3 regions of the Peribacillus sp. P4_C12 genome follow, and region 1 is predicted to be linked to each of the others. Evidence: riboswitches for the same ligand, from Rfam matches in the RefSeq annotation. Region 1 holds a riboswitch; each other region holds the start of a gene.

Region 1 (4,337 bases):
GTCTACTTCTTTCAGGAAAGAATACTCTTTCTTTAAAGCTGGAAGTTCTTTGATTGTTGCGTATTTATCCAGAAAAGAACCTTTCCATTCATTAGAGGGTAATTGGCCGTTCTGCTTCATTTCTTCACAAATATACCAGTAGGCATCTTTCTCCTTTTGTTTGCCTAAAAAGAAGTTAAAGACAAAACGGGAGCAGCCGATCGTTTTATTGATTAGAACTAGTTGTTCTTTAGTTGGATAGATTCGAAATTTATAAGCTTTGTTTACGACCATTGGTTTCACCCCCTTATAGTTATTATTAACCATCGAACGTATGTTTGTCAAAGGATTACTTTGGCTATGCCAACCGCCATTCATCTCGCCCTTCACAGGCTTGAAGAGGGAGTCTTCTGGCGGGAAATGATAAAAAAAGGACCTGATTCCTCTTGAAGAAGAAATCAGGTCCTTTAAAACGCTTATTTTACTTTAAAATCACATTCCTCAAGTGGAACGATTTTAGTTTTATACTTAATTTTATAGCCGAACCATAGGACGAAGAAAAAGATCAGGCCAATGTAAGAAACAAACATGGAATTCCAATCAATCCCGCTACTGCTGAAAGCTTGGTAGCCTTGTCCAATGATAATGAAAATACATAATACGAGCGCAAAAATCGGTCCAGTTGGGAATCCTTTAGCAAGGTATGGTAAAGCATTCAAATCAAGACCTTGAGCTACATAGGCTTTGCGGAATCGATAGTGAGCAATCGCAATTCCAACCCATGTGACAAATCCAGCCATACCTGAAGCATTTAATAACCAAATATAAACTACACCGTCACCGAAAAATGAAGCTAAGAAAGCGAGGCAACCGACTAAAGAAGTCGCGATAAGAGCATTCACTGGAACCCCTCTTTTATCGAGCTTGCCAAGGAATTTCGGAGCTTTTCCGTCACGGGCCAGGTCCCATAGCATACGAGTTGAAGCATACATGCCGGAGTTACCAGCAGAGAGCACAGATGACAATATAACTGCGTTCATGACCGATGCTGCAAACGCAAGACCTGCACGTTCAAATACAAGCGTAAATGGACTGACGGCAACATCCTCGCTCAATAAACGTGCATCTGTGAACGGAATGATCATTCCGATTACAAAAATCGAAAGGATATAGAATAAGAGGATCCGCCAAAAAACGGACTTGATCGCTTTAGGGATATTTTTCTCTGGATTCTCACTTTCACCGGCTGTAACTCCAAGTAATTCTGTTCCTTGGAAAGAGAAGCCTGCTGCCATGAATACTCCTAGAATTGTGAAGAARCCTCCGTTAAATGGACCTTCTCCCATGGTGAAATTAGAAAAACCAATTGGGTCATTTCCGCCAAGGATTCCGAAAATCATTAAAAATCCAGTGATTAAGAAAATGATAACGGTCACGATCTTGATTAAAGCAAACCAGAATTCAGCTTCGCCAAATCCTTTAACAGACATATAGTTAAAAAGAAACATAATAATTAACGCAACGGCACTCCAAATTATGGACGAGCTGTCCGGGAACCAGAACTTCATAATCAGGACAACGGCAGCCAGTTCAGCTGCAATTGTGATGGCCCAGTTATACCAATAGTTCCAACCAATCGCGAAGCCGAAAGACGGGTCGACGAATTTGGATGCGTAGACACGGAACGAACCGGCTACTGGCATGAATGCTGCCATTTCTGCAAGACTTGTCATTAAGTAATAAACCATGAAGCCAATGGCTGCGTATGCTGCCAAAGCACCTCCAGGCCCAGCCGTATGGATGGCACCGCCACTTGCTAAAAATAAACCTGTTCCAATCGTTCCACCTAATGAAATCATCATTAAGTGACGTGCTTTCAGGCTCCTTTTCAACTCAGTGGGATTTGATGTTGCTTGTGAATTTGACAATTGATGTTACACTCCTTTTTATTGGAAGGAACGATATATAAAAAAACAGCAGTCGAAAAAGATCGACGGCTGTTTATAATAAACCCGTTTATCCTTCCGAAGATAGCTCCCCACGTTAAAAAACGTGACAGTGGTGTTCCTATTCGGTAACACCGCCAGCCTAGATATACAAGGACCATATCTAAACTTCGGCAACTTATCCTTTCAAACGGAGTCGTCAATTTTCCTGAATCTCGTCCGTTCTACTTTTATAAGCCGCAGCCTCTAACTCATCGGTAAATGAGGAAGTATTCAATTTTCTTATACTAAATATATAAATCGTTACGTCAACTTCTAGTCAACTATACGATTTCAGTATAAAGTTCAAACAATTATTTCTATGTCAGCAGGTCATTGAGTAAACTTTACTATACTAAAATTATAAAATAATCTTATAGATAGCGCAATGATTATTTTTCAAGGTTATTTTTTCCTAGTTTTTAAATGTATCACTTGAATTTTATGTTTAAATGTTTGTCATTTAAACATCGTTTATTTGGATAATTATAATAATTCAAATAGTTTTTCGTTTCATAAGAGTATAATCTAATTTTACATGTCTGATAACTTCAGGATTTTCAAATAGATCAACAGCCATTTTGCCAATCCAATCAAGCGGTAAGGAAACGGTTGTGATATCGAGCATCTCACTGAGGCTATCATTATTAAAACCTAGAATGGCCACGTCTTCTGGCACTTTCATTCCGAATTTGTTGGCAGTAAGAATGAATCCGGCAGCAGTGTCATCATTAGTAATGATGATAGCCTCTGGTTTGTCTATCATGGAATTCCAATCTTGGAACAATTTTTCACCATCTTTGATGTGATAACTGCCTTCAAACAGCCATTCTTTTTTATTTAAAAGGTGATACTTATTCATAATATCGTTAAACGCCTTTGTACGAAGGGAGCTGTTTCTGCTCTTTTTTCGCCCGAGACTGTATCCAATTTTCTTATATCCTTTAGCAACCACGTATTCAAGTGCAGAGGAAAAAGCGGCATAGTGATCAATGCTTATGGACGATAATTCAGCCTGGGCTGTATCTTCACATAAGATAATGGGTCCATATTTATGATAGTCCAAGAGGACTTTCATTTCTGAAATTCTTGAACAAACGATAATGCCATCGAGTTGCTTCATTTGTAACATATTCAATGCCTGAATTTCTTTTTCTCTTTCATATTGTGTTTGAAAGATGACTATATGATAGCCGATAGCATTGGCTTGTTTTGTAATACCTTGCACGATTGCTCCGTAATAGGGGTGATTGGTGAAGGGAATGATGACGCCGATTAAATTCGTTTTGCCTTTTGAAAGATGAATGGCGTTGATATTTCTCGAATAGTTTAATTGGTCAATGGCCTGTAAAACACTCTTTCTTTTTTCAGGACTAACATATGGGTGATTATTCATTACACGAGACACTGTGGAGACGGACACACCTGCATATTGAGCAATTTCTTTAATATTTGTCATAGGATCACCGTTTTTTCTTTTTTTTATTGTATCGTATGAAACCCATTTCAGAGCAAGAGGCGAGAATAAGAGAACTAAAGATTTCTTTATTCAGGGCCTTGTTCTGGTATGGGTTTCATCCTTTAAGATTGAAAAAAGTCTTAGAGGAGGAGATTAGGATGGTCCAAACTTTACTCTGTCTGATCGTACTATGCGGTATCGAATTGGGATTAGCTTACTTCGCAGTATATTTGAAGTCGGAAAAATGAATGGAAAGTTGACGACTTATAACTTCGCTTGATAATAAAGAACGAAGATCGCCCATGAGCCCAGATGAATGAACAATAGAATGCCAAGGACAGCTGCAGCAGAGAGCTTCACTCCAAAAAGCAATAACAGGAAAAAAGCACGTCCCAATAAGTGGGGAAAACCAACTGGATGCCCGTGCTCTAGTCGGATGAGGTCAAATCGTTCATCTAATCCCCGTTGCTTGGCGGCGGCACGGCGTCCCCACCAAAATCCAGTCAGTCCGCAAATAATCCCAAGCGTGATTCCTAAAAAGGCCCCCCAGTTAAAATCCTCCATCACAACTCCTACTCAAATATAAATATATCTTCAATGGCCAATTGAAACACTTTCGCTAGCTTGTAAGCGAGCTTGATGGAAGGGTCGAATCTTCCTGTTTCTATAGAAATAATCGTCTGTCGGGATACGCCTGTAAGTTCGGACAGCTTTTCTTGTGTGAGTTGATGCGCTTTGCGTAGTTCCCGAATGTTATTTTTCAAATTCTTAAACTCCTTTCAGAAATGTAAAGTTAGCTTTACGTAAAGTATACTTTACAAATTGAAAATGTGTAAATGATTTTCATTCGACAAAATCCTATGATAAAGAATAGTGGTCAAATATAAAAATGTTGCACTTTTTTAGTGCATTTG
Region 2 (13,449 bases), on a different contig from region 1:
ATGTGCTCATTCAAAAACATTTTCAAATCCTTTCAGAAGACGTGAATTTAGCAATCGTCACTCAGTTGGAATTAAGACAGTCGAATAAAGAATTACGCCTAAGAATTAATGATGTGTTAAGAGGATATTTAAATTTAATTGATCAGATCATTATAGAAGGAAAAGAGAACGGCGAATTTCTGCCTGATTTAAATCATTTACTTGCTAGGCAGATGATTTTTGGAACGATTGACGAAACAGCGACAACTTGGGTGATGAATGAGCAAAAGTATTCACTCTCAGACCTTTCAAAAGATGTTCACCGCCTTCTACTGGGTGGATGCAGCTTGAAAAGTTAACGATTTTAATAGAGGGTGGCTTAGTCATCCTCAAAAAAATCGATTAATCAGCTTTCCAGTTTTATGGGGAAGTGATACATATTGAATTTTCAAAAAAGTTTGACTAGCATGCCGGGAGGGATATATATGGAATACCTTAAGCTTTCAATCGAGAATCATGTTGCTTTTATAACGATTAATCATGCACCTGCAAACGCGTTGTCTTCGGTAATCATTAGAGAGCTGTCACAAGCCTTCGATCAAATTGAGGAGAACGAGAACGTACGGGTTGTCCTTCTTCATGGAGAAGGTAGGTTTTTCTCTGCTGGAGCAGACATTAAAGAGTTTACAGAAGTAGAAAACGGTAAAGCTTTCGAGAAACTGACCAAAAATGGTCAATCTGTATTTGAAAAAATTGAATCTTTTCCAAAACCGGTTATTGCAGCTATTCATGGAGCAGCGCTTGGCGGGGGATTGGAACTGGCTATGGCCTGTCACATCCGTTTAGTAACAGAACGAGCAAAACTAGGTTTGCCTGAGCTACAGCTTGGATTAATTCCTGGATTTGCTGGCACACAACGGTTACCTCGTTATGTCGGTACGGCAAAGGCCGCTGAAATGCTATTTACAAGTGAGCCAATTACAGGAGTACAAGCTGTGCAATGTGGATTAGCTAATCATGCCTTCACAGATGAAGAACTTATTCCGAAAGCGAAGGAATTAGCCTTTAAAATTGCTAAGAAAAGCCCTCTTGCATTAAAGTCGACTATTGAACTATTAAATTATACTAAGCATGATTCCTACTATAAAGGTGTAGAAAGAGAAGCTGTCCTATTCTGCCAAGCCTTCGATACTGCTGATGCAAAAGAAGGAATTGGTGCTTTTATCGAAAAAAGAGAAGCAATATTTAAAGGGAAATAGTAGTGGTGTTTCATTTCAAAACTAGTGAATTAATAACTTATTTTTATACATTATGCAGGATTTTGGTGAAATCTGTAGAATACAAAGTAGTATGTTTAAAAAATTCATAATCTTCAAAACTCAAATTATTCGGGAGGTATTATCGTGAACATTTATGTGCTGCTGAAAAGAACATTTGATACAGAAGAAAAAATTACACTTTCTAACGGGAAAATTAATGAGGATGGAGCAGAATTCATCATTAACCCATACGATGAGTATGCTGTAGAAGAAGCAATCCAAGTTCGTGATGCACAAGGTGGAGAAGTAACGGTTATTTCCGTTGGAACTGAAGAAGCTGAAAAGCAATTGCGCACTGCGCTTGCTATGGGTGCTGACAAAGCCGTATTAATAAATATTGAAGACGACATAGAAAATGGCGATCAATTCACGACTGCCAAAATTATTGGTGAATACTTAAAAGGTAAAAATGCTGATTTAATCATTGCTGGGAACGTAGCAATCGACGGCGGTTCTGGCCAAGTAGGTCCGCGCGTTGCTGAGATTTTGGGAATTCCATATATTACAACAATCACTAAATTGGACATCGCTGCTGGAAATGTAAGCGTTATCCGTGACGTTGAAGGAGATTCTGAAACAATCGAAGCTTCTCTTCCATTGCTAGTAACAGCTCAACAAGGATTAAACGAACCGCGTTATCCTTCTTTGCCAGGAATCATGAAAGCGAAGAAAAAACCACTGGAAAAATTAGAATTGGACGACTTGGATTTGGAAGAAGAAGATGTTGAAGCAAAAACAAAAACAATTGAAATCTACCTTCCTGCTAAAAAAGAGGCTGGAAAAGTGCTGAACGGCGAGATTAGCGATCAAGTTAGCGAACTTGTTCAATTATTACGCAGTGAAGCAAAAGTAATTTAATAGAAGCGGTTCTTTTCAAAATATACTACACACAACAAAAAGATAAAATAGAGCACAGGAGGTTTTTATAAATGGCTAGAAAGTTTCTTGTATTGGGCGAAGTTCGCGACGGTTCACTAAGAAATGTATCATTTGAAGCAATCGGTGCGGCTAAACTTGCAGCGGATGGCGGAGAAATCGTAGGTGTTTTAGTTGGTGACAGTGTTCAAAATTTTGGGAATGAATTGATCCAGTATGGTGCAGACCGAGTTGTAGCAGTTGAAAATGATCAATTAAAACAATATACATCAGATGGTTATGCGCAAAGCTTGCTTGCTGTCATAGAGCAGGAAAAACCAGAAGGCATTTTCTTCGGTCATACTGCACTAGGAAAAGATCTAGCGCCAAAACTAGCTGGTAAGCTTGAATCAGGTTTAATCTCCGATGTTACTTCTATAGAAGAAGAAGGCGGAAACATCGTTTTCACTCGCCCGATTTATTCTGGTAAAGCATTTGAAAAGAAAATTGTCACAGCTGGAATTGTGTTTGCAACTGTTCGTCCAAACAATATTGAACCATTAGCGAAAGATGAGTCCCGTTCTGGTGATGTTTCTACATTAAGTGTAGATATTAAAGACTTGCGTACGATTATTAAAGATGTTGTGAGAAAAGCAAGTGAAGGGGTCGACCTTTCAGAAGCAAAAGTAGTCATTGCCGGCGGACGTGGCGTAAAAAGTGAAGACGGTTTTGAACCATTAAAGGAACTTGCTCAAGTTCTTGGCGGTGCAGTCGGTGCTTCTCGTGGTGCATGTGATGCAGACTATTGCGATTACTCTTTGCAAATCGGCCAAACGGGTAAAGTTGTTACGCCAGACCTATATATTGCCTGCGGAATTTCTGGAGCTATTCAGCATTTAGCTGGTATGTCCAACTCTAAAGTTATCGTTGCCATCAATAAAGATCCAGAAGCTAACATTTTTAACGTAGCTGATTATGGAATTGTCGGAGATCTTTTTGAAGTCATTCCATTACTAACAGAAGAATTCAAAAAGTTAAAAGTGAACGCGTAATCGAAAGCATTTAAAGTATAAACAATATAGGTAAGGAACAAGGCATTTGACAGTTAGCTGATAAATGCCTTGTTTTTTTTTGTGTTGTAATTTTAATGAATTATTAAGCTATCAGGAAGAGCTAAGAAACCTGTATATTTACTCTGTTTTTGGACATCCTACCACTGAAGCAAAATATTAGCATCGATTCTAGTAACAATGGTATACTGTCTTTAGTTATTTGAGTAAATTTGAGGAGGATATATATATGGCTATTGTAAATGCAACTGACCAAACTTTCACAACTGATACTAGCGAAGGTGTCGTTCTTGTAGACTTCTGGGCTCCATGGTGTGGACCTTGTAAAATGATTGCTCCTGTTCTTCAAGAACTTGATACTGAAATTGGCGACACAGCTAAAATCGTAAAAGTGGATGTAGACGAAAACCAAGAAACAGCTGGGAAATTCGGCGTAATGAGCATTCCGACATTAATCGTCCTAAAAGACGGTGAAGTAGTAGATAAAGTTGTTGGTTTCCAACCTAAAGAAGCTCTTGCTGAACTTATTGCAAAACACGCTTAATATTAAGATAGCTAAAAAAAGCTTCAAGTCTGTGGACTTGAAGCTTTTTTCGCTATCTTGATATATAATTAATTGTAAAAAGGGAGAACAGGAGGCTGAATGTATGAACCAGCAAATAAAGAATAAACTTGCCCTTCTTCCCGATCAACCAGGTTGTTATTTAATGAAGGATCGTCAGGGAACGATCATTTATGTAGGAAAAGCGAAAGTATTAAAAAACCGTGTGCGCTCTTATTTCACCGGTTCCCATGATGGGAAAACGTTCCGACTCGTTAATGAGATAGACGATTTTGAATACATCGTTACCTCGTCAAATATTGAGGCTCTCATTTTAGAGTTAAACTTAATCAAAAAACATGATCCAAAATATAATATCATGCTGAAGGATGACAAGACGTATCCATTCATCAAGTTGACTGCTGAACGGCATCCACGTCTAATCATTACGAGAAAAGTCAAAAAAGATAAAGGTAAATATTTCGGTCCGTATCCGAATGCCTTTGCGGCCAATGAAACGAAAAAATTACTCGACCGCATCTATCCTCTTAGAAAATGCAATACCCTACCGGATCGCGTTTGTCTCTATTACCACCTCGGGCAGTGCCTGGCTCCATGTGTGTATGATGTAGAGGAACAGGTATATAAAAAAATGGTGGATGATATCAACCGATTTTTAAACGGCGGCCATACTGAGATAAAAAAAGAACTGACAGAAAAAATGTTAGAGGCATCAGAAGAGCTTGATTTCGAAAGGGCAAAGGAGTTCCGTGACAAAATTGCCCACATCGATATCACGATGGAGAAGCAAAAAATGATGACGACTGATTTTATCGACCGTGATGTATTTGGCTATGCCTATGATAAAGGCTGGATGTGTGTTCAGGTATTTTTTGTGCGACAAGGGAAATTGATAGAAAGGGATGTTTCCCTGTTTCCAGTGTATGATGAACCGGATCAGGAACTTCTTACATTCCTAGGTCAGTTTTACGAGATTACCAATCACTTTAAACCAAAGGAAATTTTGCTGCCAGAGTCAGTAGATGCGGAAATGGCTGAAGGGCTGCTTGGTGTGAAGACGATTCATCCAAAACGGGGATCGAAAAAGGATATGCTTAAATTGGCGAATAAAAATGCCGCCATAGCCCTTCAGGAAAAGTTTTCTTTGATTGAACGAGATGAAGAAAGAACGATCAATGCGGTGGAAAATCTTGGGGTGCAATTAGGTATCTATACGCCGCATCGGATTGAGGCTTTTGATAACTCGAACATTCAGGGCAGTGATCCGGTATCCGCTTTAGTTGTGTTTATCGACGGGAAGCCGGAAAAAAGAGAGTATCGCAAATATAAAATCAAAACTGTCCAGGGACCTGATGACTATGAATCGATGCGTGAAGTTGTACGCAGAAGATATTCACGCGTTTTAAAAGAAGGGCTGCCACTTCCGGATTTAATCATTATTGATGGTGGAAAGGGACATGTGGAGGCTGTTCGAGATATTTTAGAAAATGAACTGGGTCTTGATATTCCGCTTTCTGGTCTCATTAAGGATGAAAAGCACAGAACATCGCAATTGATGATTGGCAATCCACTGGAACTGGTACCGCTTGATTCGCGTAGCCAGGAATTTTATTTGTTGCAAAGAATTCAGGACGAAGTGCATCGGTTTGCGATTACGTTTCATCGCCAGCTACGCGGGAAAAATGCGGTTCACTCGCTGCTTGATGATATACCTGGAGTCGGAGAAAAACGAAGAAAGCAATTGTTAAGGCATTTTGGTTCATTGAAAAAAATTAAAGAGGCATCGGTAGAACAAATTATAGAGGCAGGCATGCCAAAAGGAGTAGCTGAAGGAATCGTTAGAAAATTGCAAGAATAATCTTGCTACCTACATTTCTCTATGCTATGATAAGAAGGAATTTTCAACTAGACAACTTAAAAGTGCTGATAGAGGTGCGGAATTCAAGAGTAAAAACCTGGAGAAGTATGAGCTTCGATGAAAGGTTTTGAAAGGGGATAACGCCGAAGGAAGACAAGACTCATACCTTGTTTTTCTGGTCTGACATTTAATAAATGGCGGATTGTCAGGGGGTATACCCTGGAGAGCTATCTCACTGTGTTTACTGTATTAAATACGTGATCACAGCAATGAGATATTTCTCATTGCTTTTTTTATTGCCTAAAAAAGATAAAGAGGGTGCATTAGGATGGCATTAATCGTTCAAAAATTTGGCGGGACATCCGTCGGTAGTGTCGAGAAAATCAAAAATGTTGCCAATCGAGTAATCGAGGAAGCAGAGAATGGGAATGAGGTAGTCGTCGTTGTTTCAGCTATGGGGAAAACAACAGATGAATTAGTTTACATGGCTCAAGATATTTCCAAAAATCCAAGCAAGAGAGAGATGGATATGTTATTGACGACTGGAGAGCAGGTCACGATTTCCCTGTTAACAATGGCTTTAATTGAAGCGGGGCGTGAAGCTATTTCTTTCACCGGTTGGCAGGCTGGCATGCAAACAGAATCCGTTCATGGGAATGCCCGGATTTTAAACATTGATGCTTCGAGAATTCAAGCTCAGCTTCAGGCAAAGAAAATTGTGGTCGTTGCAGGTTTCCAAGGGAATGATGCAAATGGAGAAATCACGACACTAGGGCGGGGCGGGTCTGATACGACTGCAGTGGCTATTGCTGCAGCATTAAATGCGGACCGATGCGATATTTATACCGATGTAACGGGTGTATTTACAACAGATCCACGTTACATAAAAGACGCTCGAAAACTGCAATCTATTTCTTACGATGAAATGCTAGAACTTGCCAATCTAGGGGCGGGTGTCCTTCATCCAAGAGCTGTTGAGTATGCGAAAAACCACCAGATTCCGCTTGAAGTCCGTTCAAGTATGGAGAAAGAAGCAGGAACTACCATTGAGGAGGAAGCAACTATGGAAGAAAATTTAATTGTACGCGGTATTGCTTTTGAAGACAGTATTACAAGGGTCACAGTGAATGGTTTGCCTCGATCACTAGGATCATTATCCACAATTTTCATGACACTTGCAAAAAACCGGATAAACGTTGACATTATTATCCAAAGTATGACAACAGAGGATACAACAAACCTTTCTTTCTCCATAAAAAGTGAAGATACGGAAGCTGTTTTAAACGTGCTAGAAAACAATAAAGACCAATTGGCATTCGATAGAATAGAAACGGAGGGCGGATTGGCCAAAGTGTCTATCGTCGGTTCAGGAATGGTATCTAATCCGGGAGTGGCTGCCGAAATGTTTGAAGTGATGGCTAACACAGGTATCCAAGTGAAAATGGTCAGCACATCTGAAATTAAAGTCTCAACTGTCGTCAATGAAAAGGAAATGGTGAAGGCAGTCGAAGCACTTCATGAAGCGTTTAAATTAGGACAGCATGCAAAAGTGCTTGTTTGATTGCTTGGAGTCTAATGAAAAACAGACTTCCGACAAAAAGGGTAAGTCTGTTTTTGGTCTCATTAGATTGGGTCTCTAGGATCCCATTGAATGGTAAATGTCACTTTTTTTGCGCGGCGTTTGATTTCTTCTGTCGATTCACTTAAGAATTTTTTCTGCAGTGTAAACTGCTCGGCAAGGAAACCGGCTTCAAGTTGGAAGTGACAGTCAGGATAAAGATCTAGGCGACGGCTGATTATTTCTCCTGTTAAGGATAATTCCATCTCGGTTTTCGAAAACTTTATGATTTCAAGATGGCCCCAGCCTGCATTTTGGAAAAATGCAACAACTTCCTGTTCGCCATTCAGTGGGAATTTTCTCGCTAACTGTTTACCTGCCCAATAGAGAATTTGATTAGAATCTTTTCCGAGAATATCGTTCAATAAAACTTCTCTGATTAATTCGTAGCCGAAAGCTGGAACTTGAGATTCTTCTGTTTGAATTTCTTCTTCTTCTATCGCTGCAGCAATATTTTTTTTCATAGTTTATCGCCTCTTTCTGTAAATCTATTATAAACGTTTTTCTTTTGCAAATTATACTGTTTTTTTATTATTTCAATCGTAATTGGGAAAAAATGAGAAATTATTCCGGGATATTAATAGATTAATTACTAATTTCTCCAAGTTATAATCTTAACAATTAAAAATTATACAATTCTAACCAATAAAATCTATTCTGAAAAAGAGAATTCTTGTATCCGTTTTCTTGACGCACATAGAAGTCAGGAGTAAAATGGACATGTCACATAATTGTAAGAAAGTATAGGGATGTTTCAAACTCTATACTTTATTTTCACGCGGAGATAAAAGGTAGCCACCAGTTTATCTTTGCATGATTTTTCACAAATTAAGGGGGGGCACTTAGTGGCAAAAAATCGTGAGTTTGGGAATCGTAGACTTCATTCACTACTTGGAGTTATTCCGATCGGGCTGTTCTTGTTGGAACATTTAGTTACCAACTATATGGCAACAAAGGGACCGGAATCATTTAATTCAGCAGCACATTTCTTAGAAAGCATACCGTTTCGTTATTTCTTGGAAATCTTCATCATTTTCTTACCTTTGATTTATCATGCAGTTTACGGGATTTATATCGCGTTTACGGCTAAAAATAATTTGGGTAGATTTGGATTTTTCCGGAATTGGATGTTCTTTTTACAACGTCTAAGCGGAATCATTACGTTGATTTTCCTTGTTTGGCATGTTTGGTCAACTAGAATTCAAGCAGCATTAGGTACAGAGGTTGACTTTGACATGATGGCAGAGATTTTCTCTAATCCATTTATGATTGCATTTTATTTAGTTGGGGTCATTTCGACAATTTTCCACTTCTCTAATGGATTATGGTCATTTGCAGTGAGCTGGGGTCTAACAGTATCACCAAAATCGCAAAAAATCATGACTTACGTTACTTTGATCGTTTTCGTTCTTCTTTCTTATGTAGGGGTTAGCGCAATTTTCGCTTTCGTATAAGAAGATAGAGTTCATTTATAAGTATTAGGAAAAACATAGCTTTGCTAATGGAAATAAGGGAGTGACAGAATTGGGTAAAGGTAAAATTATTATCGTTGGTGGAGGTCTAGCTGGTTTAATGGCTACGATCAAAGCAGCAGAGCTGGGACAACAGGTTGATTTATTTTCTTTAGTACCTGTTAAACGCTCTCACTCAGTTTGTGCCCAAGGCGGAATCAATGGGGCAGTAAATACAAAAGGTGAAGGGGATTCTCCATATATCCACTTTGATGATACAGTTTATGGCGGAGATTTCTTAGCTAACCAACCACCGGTTAAAGCGATGTGCGATGCAGCACCATCGATTATCCATATGTTTGACCGTATGGGCGTAATGTTCAACCGTACTCCGGAAGGTCTTCTTGATTTCCGTCGTTTCGGTGGTACTCAACATAGCCGTACAGCATTTGCTGGTGCAACAACTGGTCAGCAATTACTTTATGCATTGGACGAGCAGGTTCGACGTTATGAAGTAGAAGGGCTTGTAACGAAATATGAAGGTTGGGAATTCCTTGGAGCTGTTATCGATGACGATCAAACAGCACGCGGTATCGTAGCACAGAACTTGACTTCAATGGAAATCAAATCATTCCCTGGCGACGCTGTCATCATGGCGAGCGGTGGTCCTGGAATCATTTTCGGTAAATCAACTAACTCAATGATTAATACAGGTTCAGCAGCATCCATTGTTTATCAACAAGGTGTAAATTATGCAAATGGTGAGTTCATTCAAATTCATCCAACTGCAATCCCTGGAGATGATAAGCTTCGTCTAATGAGTGAATCTGCTCGTGGTGAAGGTGGACGTATCTGGACATATAAAGACGGAAAACCTTGGTATTTCCTTGAAGAAAAATACCCTGCTTATGGTAACCTTGTACCTCGTGATATCGCGACTCGTGAAATCTTCGACGTATGTATGAACATGAAGCTTGGTATTAATGGAGAAAACATGGTTTACCTGGATCTTTCGCATAAAGACCCTAAAGAACTTGATATCAAACTTGGCGGAATCATTGAAATTTACGAGAAATTCATGGGTGAAGATCCTCGTAAAGTTCCAATGAAAATCTTCCCTGCAGTTCACTATTCTATGGGCGGACTTTGGGTGGATTATGACCAAATGACAAACATTAAAGGTTTATTTGCTGCAGGTGAGTGTGATTACTCTCAACATGGTGGTAACCGTTTAGGTGCGAATTCACTTCTTTCTGCAATCTTTGGTGGTTCAGTTGCTGGACCGAATGCAGTTAAATATATTGAAGGCCTTGATAAAACTTCAGAGTCTATTCCTTCTTCATTGTTTGATGGTTACGAAAAACAACAACAAGAAAAATGGAATGCAGTAATGTCTCTTGATGGTAATGAAAACGCGTATGTTCTACACAAAGAACTTGGTGAGTGGATGACACAGCATGTTACTGTAGTTCGTTACAATGACAAGTTGAAAGAAACTGACAACAAGATTCTTGAGTTGATGGAACGTTACAAGAAAATTAACATCAATGACACTGCTAAATGGAGCAACCAAGGGGCAGCCTTCACTAGACAGCTTCAAAACATGATGCAATTAGCACGTGTTATCACAATTGGTGCTTTAAACCGTGACGAAAGCCGCGGAGCTCATTACAAACCTGATTTCCCAGAACGTAATGATGATAAATTCATGAAAACGACAATGGCGACATTCAAAGGCTTGGATCAAGCACCTGAATTCCATTATGAAGATATTGATGTATCACTTATCGCACCACGTAAACGTGATTACACTACGAAACATTAAAGAGGGGGAGCAAAAAAATGGTTGAAACTAAATCTGAGACTAAAACAGTCCGTTTTATAATCACTCGTCAAGATACACCGGATTCAGCTCCTTATGATGAGGAATTTGAATTAGCGTACCGTCCGAATATGAATGTAATTTCCGCTCTAATGGAAATTCGTCGTAATCCAGTAACAGTACAAGGAAAACACACTACAGCAATCGCTTGGGACATGAACTGTCTTGAAGAAGTATGTGGTGCTTGTTCAATGGTTATCAATGGTAAACCTAGACAATCTTGTACAGCTCTTATTGACCAATTAGAACAGCCGGTTCGTCTTGCTCCAATGCGTACTTTCCCTGTTGTTCGTGACCTTCAAGTCGACCGTAGCCGTATGTTCGACTCATTGAAAAAGGTAAAAGCTTGGATTCCAATCGATGGTACGTACAATCTTGGACCAGGACCACGTATGCCAGAAAAGAAACGTCAATGGGCTTACGAATTATCTAAATGTATGACTTGTGGTGTATGTTTAGAAGCTTGTCCGAACGTAAACAGCAATTCAGACTTCATGGGACCACAACCATTATCACAAGTTCGTTTATTCAACGCACATCCAACTGGTGCAATGAACAAAGCTGAACGTTTAAATACAATTATGTCTGATGGGGGCCTTGCAAACTGCGGTAACTCACAAAACTGTGTGCAGTCTTGCCCTAAAGGAATTCCTTTGACTACATCGATTGCAGCATTAAACCGTGATACTACTATTCAACAATTCCGTAACTTCTTCGGAAGCGACGAAGTTTAATAATGAGAAAAGAACCTGTATCTTAGGATATAGGTTCTTTTTTTGTCTAAAAAAATGTGAACAGCTTCACATCTAAAATCTAAGGTGAGAAATATCGGATTTTAATGGTGGGGATATTATCTTTATATTGTTTTTTCTGGGGTTCTTTTTATTAAAGACTTATAATTGTGTCATTTATTCGTTTATAAAAATACGGAAAAACAAACTTCTAGTATAGAAAACAAGCCTAACGCTATCCTGGAGGTTCGTCAGTCTGAAAAGAACGAGAACGAATGTGTAACAGAGGTGTATGGAATCATTCATGTAACAACTCCTCAGGATATCTCCAACAATATCTACACGAATACATTGCTACTACATCCATCCCCAGAATATTCAATGAGTGTTTTAGATATTCAATACAAGGACCAAAATGGAGAATGTCGCCGTATTGAAACGTACCCGACTAAGCAGGTTGATAATAAAGAAGTTCCGGTGGAAATCACGGAAGCAGGAAAGTTAGTATTCTCTTTCCCAAAGAGAAAGATCACAGAACTGCAAATCAAGGTGAAACAGCCTTACTGGTTCCAGCATGACAATAAAAGAGTCTTTCTGTATGGATTCCAAGATATTGTGGAGTAAAGAGTTTCACAAGATACGGCAGAGTTTGTTACGAAGTTTTCATTAGAGGGGACAGATCGTCGCGTCACTAATGTAGGTTCACCAAACATAACAACACCGGTTGGTTGTCCTACATTTAACGATTACACAGCCAAACATGAATTGTACTTTGATGAAGGACTAACAGAGAAGTTTGATTTCTCAACTGATATCTTTCAACCGCTGCAAGTTGTTTACGGCAAAACAATATTAAAGACAGTTGCTTATCCTGAAATATACAATTCACACAATAAAACGACTATGTGGACTCCGACAAAAGCTAATATAAAGGTAGTACCAAAAGATAAACGAACTAAGAGGGATACTAATCTTAAGAGAAAATTTAGGACATGGTATATTAAAGAATATGGAGATCCAGGCTGGGGTGCAACTTGGCCAGGGCTTCAAGCACATCATGAATTGCCATTAGAATATGGCGGAACGAATTCGATGTCTAATGTATTTCCGTTGACAGAAGATCTCCATTGGAACACAGTATCTCCTTGGTGGAAAGCATATTAATTTAATTTTGGAGGGATAAGTAAATGAGTCATTTCGTGCATAACACCCTATCTGGACTTAAAAAATTGTTGAATAACAAAAATCAAATGAAGACAATATCACACGAAGGGGAAGTTGGTAACGTTTCTTGTTCTTTTAACGCTCCAATACAGACAACTGAAATTGAAATGTTTGAAAGGGAAAATAACATCAAGCTTCCTGAAGACTACAAGGCATTCTTAACACTCCATAATGGGGCAAGAATATATGAATTGATCGAAGAAGACGATATTAACATAGGGGGCGGGCTTCATTTATTTAGTTTAGATGAAGTAAAGGAAGCTCAAGAACTTGAGTTAATGGAGGGACTGGGGATTCCGATTGGACATTTATTGGAAGATTGTTTTCTCATATTAGATACAGAAAAACTAAAGAGTTCGGATCCAAATTACCTTAACATTTTGGAGTTTACAGAACTCGCAACTCCAAATCTTAATTTCGAAATTTTCCTAGACCGCTACATTATTTCACAAGGCGTAGTGTTTTGGGACTGGCCTATTTACACAGCTGAAAACTACTATACCACCAGGTAAAATAAATAATAAGAGCGATTGCTAATTAAATGCAGTCGCTCTTATTATTTATTATTTCGATTCGATTTCAAGTATCACTGTTTGTTTGTGTTTAGGATTTTTAGTTTTGTCTGTTTCGTAAATAACGTCTGCGGGATCGTTTATTTCAGATACTTCTTTAGAAGTCTTTTCTTTAGATGCCTTTACATTCGATTGAGAAGAACAACCAATTAACATTAAGCCAGCAAGTAAAATGACAGCATATTTTTTAATCATATTACAGCTCCTTATTCGTTTGTTAAAAGCATAGCATGGAAAGACATCACTTTTGTGTCACATTTTGAAAAAGAGGGGACAAATATTAAAATCCACTACTTCAACATAATACTTATTTAGTAGAAAGAGTGAG
Region 3 (7,793 bases), on a different contig from region 1:
AAGTGCAAGTCTTCATGTTGTATTCAACATGGTTATTCAGTATGAGTCGAAATAAAAAAACAGTCAGGAGAAAGTCAATTTCTCTTGTCTGTTTTTTGTTGTGTTAGGAGTATTTAAACTGTCTTACTATTGCTCTCATTATGTATTCGATGGAATTAGCTAATAAGTTGTACTATTTTGCTAGTGCCTCCTCAATTGTGGTTTTCAATTCATCTGCAGTTAATTCTGTAGGATATTGATATTCTTTGTTATTGATAAAAATAGTAGGCACCATTTTCACATTTCTGCGAATTGCCTCTGAAGTTACGTTCAAGCTAATTTCAGTATTTTGGGGTTCTTCTTTTAAGTGATATTTTTCTGCTAATAAATTTTTGATTTCTTGGTTGTTCAATTGATCCCATTGTCCTTGTGTTTCAAATAATTCCTTTAAGATTTCTTTTACACGCGAAGGATTCTCATAATCTAGGAATAGGTTGATTAACGTTCCATTTAACAGCATCTCTCTAGGCTTATCATAATGTTTTACAATGAATTCAACTTGCCCATTGTCTAAGTAGTCTTTTAAAACATCTTCTGCAATACCATAAAATGTAGCGCAATAAGGACACGTTAAATTTAAAAAAACTTCAACTTTTACAGTCGCATCCTTCTGTCCAAAACTCAATTTCGTATTCTCAATCTGATTTGTCATTTCGCTCACTCTCTTTCCATAAAATGTAATACCTATTTTTACAAATTATAATAATTCATACCTGAACTGTCAACATTAAAATTATTGAGGCATCACGAAAACATATATCAAAAAAGAAAAATTGGTTTATAAGTGTGTATGCGATGTGGAGTGTCAAAAATGTGGGAAAATACAGTATTCACAACCATATGATGAGGGAACACTGATAAATAACCTAGGGAATGACTATTAAAAGTGTTTTGTTATTAAGAAGTAAGTGGTAGAAATAGATTATGATATGCGAGTGGAGGGAGGACAAGGGAACCAGTATTTAATGCTCCTTTTTATCTTGCGTTCATAAATACTATCTCACGTTCAAACTGGATGGGGGGTAATAATCTACGGTATTGTCATTCCTGATTGTGTGTTTCAATTACTTTGGGGGCTTTATTTTATACGTATGTATATTGAACAAATCTGTATTGGACAACTTGAGAAGGACTAGTTTTAGGAATTCTTTGGTTCCTGGACGTTGGAAGAAGAAGACAGGTCAAAAAACTCTCCTGAAAACAGCCCTTCTCATAATAGAGAAAGGGCTGTTTTTAATACATAAGTAGATAAGGTAATTAAGTGGTTACTGGAAAAAAGTGGATAAGATTATTGAGAATAAAAGTTTTTAGAGCTCATCTACTTTGTTTCTTTTTATATAACTGTTAGCGTAATAACCCCGTTCTTGTTGACAAAAAGGCTATTTTTTGAAGATACTTGTCTTTTTTATAAGAAAAGTTGATTAACAACTAAACAAGAGCCCTATTTCAATAAATTGGTGGAAGGGTTTGAAGGACAAAAAGAAATTGATGAGTTAAAGGTAGGTTATATAATCAATGTTAGTTCAGTTGACGCAATAATATCTTTAACTTTATAATCTCTAGCTACTTCTACTAGTTTTAATCCCTGAATCGTGCATCGTTTAGAAAGCAGTGCACTTCTTTCAGAGTTGCACTGCTTTTTAAAATTTGTCCAGTTTATTATGGTCTTTAATTAGAAAATCGGTATTAAAGACTCGCTTAATGAATCATTAGTTTATTTATTTAACAAAACTGCTTCTACGTTACTAGGTTGTAGAGCTATTTGTAGTGCTCTTTTTTCTTCATTGTTTAAAGGGACCAATGGTAAGCGGACACCTCCAACATTTAACCCCCGCATATTTAATGCTGATTTTACCGGTGATGGGCTTGGTGCAGCAAATAATGCTTTCATAATTGGAAGAAGGTTACGATGTATAGAAGCAGCACCACGGACATCACCATTCTTAAAGCTATTGATCATTTCTTGCATTTCATTACCAATTATGTGTGAAGAAACCGAAACAATGCCTGTTCCACCGATGGCTAAAACCGGTAATGTTAACCCATCATCTCCGCTGTACAATGTAAAATCACTAGTTGTTTTGCTAATGATTTGTGCCATGGCATCTAAGTCACCACTTGCTTCTTTTACTGCCACAATATTGTTAATTTTTGAGAGACTAACAATCGTCTCTACTGACATGTTTACAACACTTCGTCCGGGGATATTATAAAGCATTACCGGTAATGATGTTGATTGGGCAATAGCATTAAAGTGCTGAAATAATCCTTCTTGAGACGGCTTGTTATAGTATGGGGTAACGAGCATAATTCCGTCGACTCCTGCTGCTTCTGCTTGCCTTGTTAAGCTGATAGAGGCTCTCGTGTTATTTGAACCAGTTCCAGCTATGACTGGAACTCTTCCATCAACAACTTCTACAACAATTTTGAATAAATCTACTTTCTCTTCTGCTGTTAATGTAGGAGACTCTCCAGTGGTACCAGCTATAACTAATCCATCAGAACCATTAGCAATTAAATAATTTACTAAAGCTCTCGTAGCATTAAAATCAACCTCATTATTATGATTAAACGGGGTAACCATTGCGGTTAAAACTTGGCCAAAATTCATAACTTCACACCCTTTTATATAATTTTTTTAAAAATTCAGAGGTGGTTAGGGCCATTCAGGAGTAAACGCAAAAAAGCAACAACGAGGATTCGCTGCTGCAGTAGAAACAATATTTATAAAAAAAATCGTTTCGGCGCGTAAGATAGCCCTCCATATAGTTTCCTATATGACAGTCCTGTATTTATTCAATAGCAGAACCAGCTTCAAGAACATGAGATTCTTTCCGCTTCGGCAAATTCCCCTTTCCACAATAGTCATAGGATCTCATTCTCCTCAAAATGTGTACTAATGGTCTTTGCTCCTCTATCCTCACTTCAAAAAGTATGAAGTAAGAAAATATTTAATTGACTGTAATATAACAGGGAATCCTTTCTATTGCAAGGCCAATTTAGAAATATTTTTTTAAGAATACATGGATAATTGATGGAACTGGCAAAGGTATTGGGCTGGATTCATCTTTTTTAGTATTATGTAAACTCAACAGATTAATAGTTTTATAAAACAAACTGTTTGAAAAGTTCCACCCTTTTATAGTCAGTTTTGCCAATTGATATATCTTATAGAAYGAATTYGTATTTATCWTATGYATARCAAMAATAATGATCAAGGAGGGGAYGARAACATGACTAATACAAAACTAACAAAGGAAAGAAAAGATATGAAAATCCGTGACGTTTGGGAAGCAAGAAAACGAATCGCTTCGATTGTAAGTAGAACTCCATTGATTCAATCTACTATACTATCAGAAAAAATTGGACGTCCTGTTTTTTTAAAGCTTGAAAATGTTCATGAGGTTGGAGCATTTAAAGTAAGGGGAGCCGCCAATAAGATACTCAGTTTGAGTGAAGAAGAAATAAGCCCCTGAATAGCTTTCTGAAAAAATGAAAGCTAAACGCAAACTTAACTGAAAGTGAAAACATAACTTTTAAAAGTCAAAAATACTACTTTTTTTAAAAATTTGATGCTGAGAAACGCTCTACAAAGAAGTTAACTACCTTTAGACTTATAATTACCTTTTCGATTCAAAATAAAGACGGTCATAAATTCTAGCCTAAAGGCAAAGGTAGGGTAAACTCACTTTCTACTAGTGGAACAAGAAACACAAAAATGATATTTTACATTATACAAAAAACGCCTGCCCAATGGATAGACGCTTATGTTATATTCAACGAAAGACTGAATGCGTAACAAACCAGCCTTTGTATAGTTTCTGAACTTCACCTTGCATTTGATCTTGGGTTCCAAGTAAATAAATTTCTTGTTTTCATCTACTATTAAATCTTATACTGGCTATATAATTGTTTTCTGGCTGCAGGAGTGACAATCTCCTTTATACCTGCTGGCTTTATCCGGTTGTTTTCCTCAATCCCTAAAAGCAAACCGAATTCATCTTTTCGTAATCCCGTTATCACTGCATCAGTATATTGATAATTGATTACCTTAAGCCAGTTATGTAATCGTTTACCAATCTGGTATTTCATCTTAAGAGCGCTATAATAAAATGAAAGAATAAGGAGAATAGGAGATTTCAATGAAAAGTTTTTTTAGCTTGATTCTCATAGTGACTCTTATTTCATCGTTGGACTTGGTAGGTTGTAGCAATTCTAGTGGTTCTATAGCAACTACCAGAGCCATCGGGACAATTAAGTTTGCTGATCCGGGTTGGGATAGTATTAGGGTACACAACGAGATCGCAAGAACTATTATTGAAGAAGGTTATGGTTATAAAACAGAATTACTTCCAGGATCTGAAACAGCTTCACTTTTTGCGATAAGTACTGGTAGTATGGATGTTTTTATGGAGATTTGGACGGGAGGCTACCCAGAACAATATGGATCAGCAATTGAAAATGGTGATATTATAGAGACATCTGTTAATTTTGAAGATACACGACAAGGTCTTTATGTTCCAACTTATGTTATTGAAGGGGATCCAGATCGTGGTATTGAACCGATTGCTCCTAATTTGAAATCGATTCATGATTTACCTGAATACTGGGAACTTTTTAAAGATCCAGATAATCCGAACAAAGGACGTATTTATGGTGCGATTCCAGTATGGAATGCCGATAAGGTCTTCAAAGAAAAAATGAAAAATTACAAATTATTTAAGACGTTTAATTATTTTGAACCAGCTTCTCATACAGCGTTAAATACATCATTTATTAGTGCGTATAAGAGTGGTAAGCCGTGGGTAGGCTACCTATGGGAACCAACATGGATTGCCGGATTGTATGATATTACCGAATTAAAAGACGCACCATACAATGATAAAGATTGGTTAGATGGGTATCATACAGAGTTCCCTTCACAAAGATTAACTATTGCGGTTCAAAATAGGCTACCAGAACAAGTACCAGAAGTTTTTGAGTTTCTAAGTAACTACTCTACAAGTAGTGCAATTACGACTGACTTTTTGGCTTATATGAAGAAAAATAATACAACTACACGTGAGGCGGCTGTATGGTTCCTAAAAGAATATGAAGAGCTATGGACAACTTGGGTTCCTAGTGATGTAAGTGAAAAAGTAAAAGCAAAGCTTAAATAAAACATCAATAAGCAAAGCTTAAATAAAACATCAATAGGGAAGTTTTTGCAATATATTTTCAGAATTTTAAGTTATTTATGTTGCAGTAAAACCGTATCACAATTAAGTTAGACTATTAAGGGACTAAAAGAAAGTCTTTTTATCATTTAAGAAATTATAGAATGTTATGGCTGGGATAAGTGTTCCGCATCCAGCTCCAAAATACAATTCTTAACTTGGGAGAAGGAGAAAAAAATGAAGCAACAATTTCCTGTTTTAGATTCCCGCCAAAAAGAGCTGTTAAGAAAACTGCTGATAGCTAATAAACCTGTTTCTAATAAAGAACTATCTGAAATGTTTAAATTAAGTACAAGAACGATTCAAAGAGAAATGAAAGCGCTTAAATCCACCTTGGATGCCTATGAATTAAAAATAGCGAAACAAATTGGAAATGGTTTTGAACTGAAAGGAGCAGCAGAAGGGAAAGAAAAGTTAAAAGAACACATTAAACAGTCAAAAACGTTGTCCGCATACTCTCCAGAAGAACGGCAGGATGGCATTACTTATGATTTGTTGCTTTCTAAAGAACCGATTAAACAATTTGTATTTAGTAAAAAGTATGGGATTACGGAAGCAACCGTTAGCTCCGACTTGGACAAGGTGAGTATATGGCTTGAAATGGGAGGGATTAAACTCATTCGGGCACCGGGAATTGGCGTATATATCGATGGGCAGGAAAAGCAGCGGAGAACGATGCTATCCCGGTTGCTCCATAAGGACATAATGTTTGAGGAATGGCTTGAACTTTTCCATAAAAAGATGGAATCGGAACAAGGAGACGTACAAGACCAATTGGGCATGATGATTCGAAATCGTTTACTAAAGTTTGTTCAAATTGATAACATCTTGGATGTTGAGCGGGTTGTACACCAAGTATTAAAAGAGCAAACATATATCGAATTAACTGACCGGAACTATGTAAATCTAATCGTTCATCTAATGCTTGCGGTCGAGAGAATAAAAAGCGGAGAGGTTATTGAAACATCCAACTTGTCTAATTTATCTCAAGACTATGAAATTGATCAATTAATCTATTCACTTGCGGAAAGAATTGTCAAACGACTTGAAATAGTTCTTTCAATTTCGATACCTAAAATTGAAGTGAATTATATTGTTCTACATTTATCAGGGGCTCGCCTTTCTAATGGAGAGGAAATGGTTAACTATGAAAGAGAAGAATTTACTTGGATTGAATTGACACAAAGTTTTATACGTGCAATGGAATACTATCTAGAAGAATCATTCGAAGGTGATAAACTCCTCTTTGAAGGATTAGTTTCTCACTTTGTTCCTGCTATTACCCGTTTAAAAAATGGTCTTCAAATACATAATCCGATGCTTGAAAAAATTAAAGAAAGGTATCCGAAAATTTTTACTGCCTGTAAGAAAGCGTGTGAACTTTTATCAAATAAAACAGGTTGCCACATTCCAAATGATGAGATTGGCTATTTGGCGATGCACATTGGGGCTTCTCTTATTCGAAAGAAAGATACTATGATGAATGAGTATAAAGCCATTGTTGTATGTTCTAGTGGACTTGGAACATCAACATACCTAGCTTCGAGACTGCGTACTGAAATGCCAAATCTTAAAGTAGAAGCGGTTGTCTCGTTGAACCAGCTTGAAGGATATCTGAAGGGAAAGATGGAAATTGATATCTTGATTTCAACGATAAATCTTCCTGTTGTGAAAAATAAAAATACTGTCATTGTAAGCCCTTTCCTCAAACAGGAGGATCTATCAAGAATTCAAAATGCCCTTTTCAAGGTTAATAAACTGCAACCACTTCAAAAGAGAGTTCAAGATATTAATAGGAAGTCATCTTCCGTCATGTCCCTTGCAACATATGGGGAAGGGATGATTCAAATTTTGCGCCATCTGAAAATCTATAATGATGTTTATGTAAGCCCTCCGGTTAATATATCCAGTATTCTTAGTCAGATCAAGGATATTGAAGAAATAAGTGATTTTCGGAAACTTTCTAAAGACCTTGAAAAACGTGAGCAGCAAGGAGAGTTTGTAATAGGTCGTTTAGCAATGGTTCACGCTAAGTCAGAAGGAGTAAATACTTTGCTTGTTGTTATTTTTCGGATGAAAGAACCTGTTTTGTGGCCTGTTGATGATGAAGAACAACAGTTTATTAATACGGTACTCTTACTGGCGACACCTAAGGAGGCTCCAAAAGAGCATATAGAAATGATAAGTGAAATCAGTTCTATGTTAATAGAGGAATCGTTTATTAACGTATTAATAGAATCTACAGCTAATGTCGTGAAAAGTTCGTTGGAGGTTGTATTATCGAAGGCATACGAAGTGAAAGCGACACGTTCCTTAGAGGAGATCCGGGGTAAATGAAGAAACTAGGCCAATTGTTGAGCGCAATGGTGTACCAGAATATTGCTGTCATTATAACCGCAGGGATCATTCAAGGAATCTTTGGGATTTATGGATGGTGGTATAATGATAGGATTTTACTCTTATTGAATCCTATTAATAACATTCTTTTACCTATTTTATTAGGCTATACAGGTGGACGATTAATAGGAGGACAAAGAG

Evidence for each region. A riboswitch is a leader RNA that binds a small molecule or an ion and turns the genes downstream of it on or off. The one in region 1 is predicted to bind lysine.
Region 2: it holds a riboswitch for lysine, as region 1 does, so the genes downstream of both, AC1DUW_RS11960 (aspartate kinase) here and AC1DUW_RS13920 (amino acid permease) in region 1, are expected to answer to the same signal.
Region 3: it holds a riboswitch for lysine, as region 1 does, so the genes downstream of both, dapA (4-hydroxy-tetrahydrodipicolinate synthase) here and AC1DUW_RS13920 (amino acid permease) in region 1, are expected to answer to the same signal.

Annotation. Positions count from the first base shown of each region.
Region 1 covers NZ_JBFUIB010000096.1:27-4,363, forward strand. The annotation lists partial or broken gene AC1DUW_RS13915 (helix-turn-helix domain-containing protein) at 1-273, opposite strand, end outside; gene AC1DUW_RS13920 (amino acid permease) at 456-1,907, opposite strand; lysine riboswitch at 2,003-2,182, opposite strand; gene AC1DUW_RS13925 (LacI family DNA-binding transcriptional regulator) at 2,461-3,423, opposite strand; gene AC1DUW_RS13930 (hypothetical protein) at 3,688-3,987, opposite strand; gene AC1DUW_RS13935 (helix-turn-helix transcriptional regulator) at 3,996-4,187, opposite strand.
Region 2 covers NZ_JBFUIB010000067.1:994-14,442, forward strand. The annotation lists gene AC1DUW_RS11930 (TetR/AcrR family transcriptional regulator) at 1-338, shown strand, start outside; gene AC1DUW_RS11935 (enoyl-CoA hydratase) at 465-1,238, shown strand; gene AC1DUW_RS11940 (electron transfer flavoprotein subunit beta/FixA family protein) at 1,383-2,156, shown strand; gene AC1DUW_RS11945 (electron transfer flavoprotein subunit alpha/FixB family protein) at 2,228-3,205, shown strand; gene trxA (thioredoxin) at 3,447-3,767, shown strand; gene uvrC (excinuclease ABC subunit UvrC) at 3,871-5,643, shown strand; lysine riboswitch at 5,705-5,881, shown strand; gene AC1DUW_RS11960 (aspartate kinase) at 5,972-7,204, shown strand; gene AC1DUW_RS11965 (YslB family protein) at 7,267-7,725, opposite strand; gene AC1DUW_RS11970 (succinate dehydrogenase cytochrome b558 subunit) at 8,107-8,715, shown strand; gene sdhA (succinate dehydrogenase flavoprotein subunit) at 8,786-10,537, shown strand; gene sdhB (succinate dehydrogenase iron-sulfur subunit) at 10,555-11,328, shown strand; gene AC1DUW_RS11985 (hypothetical protein) at 11,494-11,949, shown strand; gene AC1DUW_RS11990 (hypothetical protein) at 12,091-12,489, shown strand; gene AC1DUW_RS11995 (SMI1/KNR4 family protein) at 12,513-13,061, shown strand; gene AC1DUW_RS12000 (hypothetical protein) at 13,113-13,316, opposite strand; gene AC1DUW_RS12005 (hypothetical protein) at 13,429-13,449, opposite strand, start outside.
Region 3 covers NZ_JBFUIB010000110.1:567-8,359, reverse strand. The annotation lists gene AC1DUW_RS14765 (thioredoxin domain-containing protein) at 173-691, opposite strand; gene dapA (4-hydroxy-tetrahydrodipicolinate synthase) at 1,754-2,650, opposite strand; lysine riboswitch at 2,786-2,964, opposite strand; partial or broken gene AC1DUW_RS14755 (pyridoxal-phosphate dependent enzyme) at 3,273-3,503, shown strand; gene AC1DUW_RS14750 (hypothetical protein) at 3,925-4,131, opposite strand; gene AC1DUW_RS14745 (ABC transporter substrate-binding protein) at 4,182-5,198, shown strand; gene AC1DUW_RS14740 (BglG family transcription antiterminator) at 5,433-7,592, shown strand; partial or broken gene AC1DUW_RS14735 (PTS transporter subunit EIIC) at 7,589-7,793, shown strand, end outside.